3 regions of the Streptomyces vinaceus genome follow, and region 3 is predicted to be linked to each of the others. Evidence: riboswitches for the same ligand, from Rfam matches in the RefSeq annotation. Region 3 holds a riboswitch; each other region holds the start of a gene.
What was found. Region 3 has a riboswitch for cobalamin ahead of CP980_RS01495 (DUF4430 domain-containing protein). Riboswitches for the same ligand answer to the same signal wherever they lie in the genome.
Positions count from the first base shown of each region.

Region 1: another riboswitch for cobalamin. It lies ahead of CP980_RS11460 (ribonucleoside-diphosphate reductase subunit alpha); the one in region 3 lies ahead of CP980_RS01495 (DUF4430 domain-containing protein).
Region 2: another riboswitch for cobalamin. It lies ahead of CP980_RS10115 (energy-coupling factor ABC transporter permease); the one in region 3 lies ahead of CP980_RS01495 (DUF4430 domain-containing protein).

Region 1 is NZ_CP023692.1:2,621,907-2,624,155, forward strand. It holds gene CP980_RS11450 (Uma2 family endonuclease) at 1-305, opposite strand, end outside; gene CP980_RS11455 (GNAT family N-acetyltransferase) at 384-884, shown strand; cobalamin riboswitch at 936-1,059, shown strand; gene CP980_RS11460 (ribonucleoside-diphosphate reductase subunit alpha) at 1,200-2,249, shown strand, end outside.
Region 2 is NZ_CP023692.1:2,331,954-2,334,202, reverse strand. It holds gene cbiQ (cobalt ECF transporter T component CbiQ) at 1-295, opposite strand, end outside; gene CP980_RS10120 (energy-coupling factor ABC transporter substrate-binding protein) at 299-658, opposite strand; gene CP980_RS10115 (energy-coupling factor ABC transporter permease) at 664-1,356, opposite strand; cobalamin riboswitch at 1,386-1,580, opposite strand; gene CP980_RS10110 (SsgA family sporulation/cell division regulator) at 1,844-2,249, opposite strand, start outside.
Region 3 is NZ_CP023692.1:322,228-324,476, forward strand. It holds gene metE (5-methyltetrahydropteroyltriglutamate--homocysteine S-methyltransferase) at 1-1,161, shown strand, start outside; cobalamin riboswitch at 1,229-1,377, shown strand; gene CP980_RS01495 (DUF4430 domain-containing protein) at 1,526-2,014, shown strand; one part of gene CP980_RS01500 (IS5 family transposase) at 2,057-2,249, shown strand, end outside.

The DNA of each region.
Region 1 (2,249 bases), 2.3 Mb from region 3:
CATTCCCCATGTCCTGCGAGAGAGGCGGTCAACACCAGGACGCCATCGGGCCGAGCGCGGCCATTGCGATACCGCTGGACCTTGATCCCCTGCTCAGCGTAGAACCACAGGTCCGGCCGCGACTGCATGCACATGCGCGACAACCACACAATGATCGTCCCGTGGTCCCCGTCCGGCACCGCCTTGACCCCCAGCTTCCCGTTGATGAACTCGAACCGCAGCCCTTCGACCTCTCTGGCGGCTATCCGCGCCACGGTCTCGAACTCTTCGGTCAGCATCTGGGGCCGATCTGTCATCACGGTCATGCCTCGCTCGCCCTTCTCGACGGTGCTGTCACCGACGATAGCGCCGGGCACCGACAGCCGTCCGGCACACTCGACCGCATGGACATCGTGATCAGGGAAGCGCTGGCGGCGGAGTACGAGGCGCTCGGGGACCTCACCGCGCAGGCCTACCTCGGGGACGGGCTGCTGACGTTCGGCGAGGACGACCCGTACCTCGCGCGGCTGCGCGATGTGGCGGGGCGCGCCGCCGACGGGGTCATACTCGTCGCCGCGACGGGCGACGGCCGGCTCCTCGGCGGCGTGGCCTTCGCCGCGCCCGGGAGCCGGCTGTGCGACATCGCCGGGCCCGGCGAGGCCGAGTTCCGGATGCTGGCCGTCGCCCGGGAGGGCCGCGGGCGGGGCGCCGGGGAGGCCCTCGTACGGGCCTGCATCGACCGAGCCCGCGCCGTCGAGGGCGTACGGCGCCTCGTCCTGTCGACCACGCGGGACATGGTCGGCGCGCACCGGATCTACGAACGGCTCGGCTTCGTGCGGACGCCGGAACGGGACTGGGAGCCCGTTCCCGACCTCCCTCTGCTCACGTACGGTCTCGAACTGTAGCCACGCCGACACAACATCTAGGGGGTCGCACAGGAAGCGGCCCCCACATGTATGCTCGTGCTCGCTGTCGTCGCAGGGGAATCCGGTGCGAATCCGGAACTGTCCCGCAACGGTATGAAGTACACCCATTGGTGTCACCGCAAGTCCGATGACCTGCCGACAGTGCGCCCGGCTCGACCGAACCGGGTGTCGATACGTCCGGGCCTCGCGGTTGGGCCGGTGGACGCCGCGCGGTGCTGCCCCGTCATGCCCGCGCGCGCCCGCTCGAACCCGCGCCGCAGGTGTCCCGGAGCCGAGCGAGGGAGAGCTCCCCCCGTGACCATCGCGCCTTCCGCACCGCGCGCCGAGTCCGACCCGTCCGACACCGGAATCGAGACCGGGGGACCTGGGGCCGCGCTGCTGCGTACCCTCACCGAGCTGACGGCCGACCTCCCCGACACCGACCCGGGCCGGGTCGCCGCCGCCGCGCTCCGCGGGCGCAGCGCCGCCGCCGACGAGGCGGAACTGCGCGCTCTGGCCACGGAGGCCGCCGCCGGTCTGATCTCCGAGGACCCGGCGTACTCCCGGCTCGCCGCCCGGCTGCTGACGCTGGCCGTCGCCGAGGAAGCCGCGGGCCAGGGGGCCACCTCCTTCTCCGCCTCCGTCGCGGTCGGCCACCGCGAGGGCCTGATCGCGGACCGCACCGCCGAGTTCGTGGCGCTGCACGCGAGCCGCCTCGACGCGCTGGTCGAGCACACGCTCGCCGAGGGCGCCGACGACCGCTTCGGCTTCTTCGGCCTGCGCACCCTGCACAGCCGCTACCTGCTGCGCCACCCGATCACCCGCCAGGTGGTCGAGACCCCGCAGCACTTCATGCTGCGCGTGGCGTGCGGCCTCGCGGAGAACGACACCGTCCAGGCCGTCGAGGAAGTCGCCTCGCTCTACCGGCTGATGAGCCGCCTGGACTACCTGCCGTCCTCGCCCACGCTCTTCAACTCCGGCACCCGGCACCCGCAGATGTCCTCCTGCTACCTGCTGGACTCCCCGCTGGACGAGCTCGACTCGATCTACGACCGCTACCACCAGGTCGCGCGCCTCTCCAAGCACGCCGGCGGCATCGGCCTCTCGTACTCGCGCATCCGCGCCCGCGGTTCGCTGATCCGCGGTACGAACGGCCACTCCAACGGCATCGTGCCGTTCCTGAAGACCCTCGACGCCTCCGTCGCCGCAGTGAACCAGGGCGGTCGCCGCAAGGGCGCCGCCGCCGTCTACCTGGAGACCTGGCACGCGGACATCGAGGAGTTCCTGGAGCTCCGCGACAACACGGGCGAGGACCAGCGCCGTACGCACAACCTGAACCTCGCCCACTGGGTGCCGGACGAGTTC
Region 2 (2,249 bases), 2.0 Mb from region 3:
GGCCGTCGGGCGCGAGCGAGACGAACCCGCCGGGGCCGCCGACGGCCACCAGCAGTGGGAGCGCGCCGGTGAAGCAGAAGCCCAGCGGGATCCGGAAGGCCCGCCACAGCTGCCGCCCGGCCACGCCGGCCGGGCCGAGCAGCACGGCGAGCGTGGCGGCGGCGACCAGCGGACCGCCGGGCCAGGGCGGCAGGCATACGGCGCTGACCGTCAGGCCGAGCCCCAGCAGGGCCTTTTCCAGGGGATGCCGGCGCCGCCACCGGCTCGCGTGCGCCGCCACGTCGATCGGCAGCACCGCCTACGACTCCGAGGCGGCGGTGTCGGGCCGGTCCGCGGAGGCGTCCGGCCGGGCCGCGGCCGCCGCGGTCGCCTGGCGGCGTCCCTTGCGGACGCCGAAGTAGTACGCGAGCACACCCGCGCCCAGGGCCGCCTGGAGGGCGAACAGGGCCGACTCGACCTCCCCGGACGGGGGTTCGTACAGCGGCGAGAACCACGGCTCGTAGTCGGGCTTCAGCTCCGTGATCGCCGACTCCGCCTGCGCGTCGGCGCCCGCGAACGGCTCCTCCTTGCCCTCGCCCATCCCCAGCGCGATCGGCAGCACGGCCAGCGCCGCCACCAGGAGCAGCAGCAGGCCGTTGATCTTCGCGTTCCGGCTCATGCCCATCACACGGCCGCCTTCTGCTCGCTGCGACCGGTGAACTTCGCGACGCCCAGCCGGACCAGGTCCGACTTGCTCGACTGCATCAGCAGCCGCATCACGAGAACCGTCAGCAGCCCCTCGCTCACCGCGAGCGGGATCTGCGTCACCGCGAAGATGCCGCCGAACTTCGCGAGCGCGCCCGGGAACCCGGTGCCGGGGTCCGGGAAGGCCAGCGCCAGCTGCACGGACGTCACGCAGTAGGTCACCAGGTCGGCGAAGAACGCGCCGAAGAATACGGTCACCATCAGCGGCACGTCGAAGCGCTTCAGCAGCAGGTACACCCCGTACCCGGCCCACGGCCCGGCGATCGCCATCGAGAACACGTTCGCGCCGAGGGTGGTCAGCCCGCCGTGCGCCAGCAGCAGCGCCTGGAAGAGCAGGGTGATCGTGCCGAGCACCGCCATGATGGGCGGCCGGAACAGGATCGCTCCGAGCCCGGTCCCGGTGGGGTGCGAACAACTGCCCGTCACGGACGGGATCTTGAGGGCGGACAGGACGAACGTGAACGCTCCGGACGCCCCGAGCAGCAGCGTGCTCTCCGGGTTCGCCTTCACCTCGCGGGAGAGGGCGCGGACACCGTGGACGACGAACGGAGCGGACGCGGCGCCCCAGGCGACCGCGTGCAAAGGGGGCAGGAACCCCTCGGCTATATGCATGAGTGGGGAGACCTCTCCAGCACCTCGTGGATGGACAACGCGCCCCGGCCGGTCTCCTGGCTCACGGGTGCTGATGCCCTGACCCCGCCTTCCCGGGCGGTGCGGAACCTCCCGCGCCGCCCAGTGGCTTCCCTAAGGAGTGGAGCCGGACTTCCCGTTCACAGTGGCGAGGGCCGCACCGGTTTCCCACCGGTTTCCCGTACACCAAGGCCAGCTGACCCTAGTCGGAGGGACGGACCTGCACCAACCCGGCCCGAACGCCCGCCGGCAGGCGCGGGGCGCTCGGCGCGGTCTCACCGGCACTCGTCGCGGTGCGCGACGTCCAGCACGAGCCGCTCGGGCGCGTGCAGGGTGGAGGAGCGGACCGCCGGCGTCGAGGCGAAGGCGGCGCTCGCCCCAGCGGGCGTTCACGACGAGCGGCGCGGGCCGGACGCTCATGGTTGCACCCAAACCGGGCCCAACTCAACGGATCTTATGGAAACGTCATTTATCGGGGCAGCAGGGTGCTCAGCTGGGCGTCCAGGTCGTAGTGCCGCCGCTCTTCGCCGCGCGGCACCAGGGCGACCAGCCGCCGGCACAGCACCCGCACGTCCTTCGCCCGGGCGGACACCACGCAGCTCTGCGCGCCGTTGCTGAAGGCGAGGAAGACCCGCGGCTCCCCGCCCTGCCAGCGCGGCCACACCCGGACGTCGCCCTCGCCCGTCACGCAGGTCTCCCCGTCGAGCAGCAGGTCCCGGGAGAACACCCAGCGCGCCAGGTGCGTCCCGGCGCCGCGGAAGTCGAGCGCCAGCTCGTAGGGCCGGTCGCGGCGGTACGTGAAGGCCCCGGACACCGGCACGGGCTCGGGGGAGGCCTCCAGCCGGAGGGGGAGGACGCGGTACTCGATGCCGTCC
Region 3 (2,249 bases):
GCCAACCGCGCCGACCTGGCGTCCCGGGCATCCTCCTCGATCACCCGTGACCCCGCCGTCCGCGCCCGTACCGCCGCGATCACCGATGCCGACGGGCGGCGCTCGCAGCCCTACGCGCAGCGCACCGCGGCCCAGCGCGCCCTCCTCGGGCTGCCGTTGCTGCCCACCACGACCATCGGCTCCTTCCCCCAGACGAACGAGCTGCGCACCGCGCGCGCCGACCTGCGGGCCGGCCGCATCGGCACCGCCGGCTACGAGGAGCGGATCAAGGACGAGATCCGCGAGGTGCTCTCCTTCCAGGAGAAGGCCGGTCTGGACGTCCTGGTGCACGGCGAGCCCGAACGCAACGACATGGTGCAGTACTTCGCCGAGCAGCTCACCGGCTACCTCGCCACGCAGCACGGCTGGGTGCAGTCGTACGGCACCCGCTACGTCCGGCCGCCGGTCCTGGCCGGGGACATCTCCCGCCCGGAGCCGATGACCGTCCGCTGGACCACGTACGCCCAGTCCCAGACGTCCAGGCCGGTCAAGGCCATGCTGACCGGCCCGGTCACGATGCTCGCCTGGTCCTTCGTACGCGACGACCAGCCGCTCGGCGAGACCGCGCGGCAGGTCGCCCTCGCCCTGCGCGACGAGGTCGACGACCTCGAAGCCGCCGGGACCTCGGTGATCCAGGTCGACGAACCCGCCCTGCGGGAGACCCTGCCGCTGCGCGCGGCCGACCACGCCGAGTACCTCGCGTGGGCCACCGAGTCCTTCCGCCTCACCACCGGCGGCGTCCGGCCGGACACCCAGATCCACACGCACATGTGCTACGCGGAGTTCGGCGATATCGTCCAGGCCATCGACGACCTCGACGCCGACGTGATCAGCCTGGAGGCCGCCCGCTCCCACATGCAGGTCGCCGGCGAACTGGCCGCGCACGGCTACCCCCGCGAGGCCGGCCCCGGTGTCTGGGACATCCACTCCCCGCGCGTTCCGAGCACCGAGGAGGCGGCCGCGCTGCTGCGGAGGGGGCTCCGGGCCATCCCCGCCGAACGGCTCTGGGTCAACCCGGACTGCGGCCTCAAGACCCGCGGCTGGACCGAGACCCGCGCCTCCCTGGAACATCTCGTCGCGGCCGCGCATGAGGTCCGCGCGGAACTCACGGCCGGCGACTGACCCCCTGACGCGCGGGCGGTGCGTGCCGAAGTACGCTTCCACGCACTGCTCTTCGGCCCGTACGATGCGTTCTGCTCCGGCCCACCGCGGCCGGAGCACACAACCGAATGCATGCACAACTGGGGGAAGCCGGTGGGAATCCGGCGCTGACCTGCAACCGTGAACGGCGCCCGGTGCGCCGTGAGTCGGAGAACCCGGGGTGGGATGTGCACCGCTTCCCACTGTCACGGTCTGCAGTCCGAAGCCCCAGCCTGACCCGGCACCCGGGTGCGCTCCCCTCCAGGGCGTGCGCACGGGGTGTGCGCGGGTGGGGGTCGAAGGGTTCGCGCCGGCAGACCCGAAGATCCCACCAGGAAGGCTCTCCATGCGCCAGATCCTCGTCCGCCGCTCCGTGATCACCACGGCCGCCCTCGGTCTCGCCCTCGCCACCGCTCCGGCCGCGGCCGAGGCGAAGTCCAAGCCGGACACGAACGCGGCGGTCAAGGTGGACGTGACCGTCCAGGGCCCCGACGGGCTGCTGTTCAAGGGCAAGGTCAAGACCAAGGGCCACGACGTCACCACCGTGACCGGCGGCACCCACCAGTGCGACGGCACCAACGGCGGCGCCCACCCGTCCAAGGTCCCCACCCCGACCGCGGCCCTCGACGACGCCGCCCACAAGAAGGGCTTCACCTGGGACGGCACCTGGTACGCGTCCTTCGACGACTACTCCGTCGACACCATAAAGAACGTCAGCGGCGGCGGCTCCGCCTACTGGAGCATCGCCGTCAACGGCACCCCCACCCCGGTCGGCGGCTGCCAGTTCAAGCTGAGCGCCGGCGATCAGGTGTCCTTCACCTGGACGTCCTTCTAGAGCCTGTCGTCAAAGTGATCTTGGGTTGTGGATCATGGAGTGATGATATGCCGCCATGAACTGTCCGATGCCGAGTGGGAGCTCATACGTCCCTTGCTGCCCCGGCCTGCGCTGGGGCGGCCCCGGCAGGACGACCGGATGGTCCTCAACGGGATCGTATGGAAGTTCCGCACCGGTGTCCCCTGGCGGGACGTGCCCGAGCGGTACGGCCCGTGGGCCAGCCTCCACACCCGCT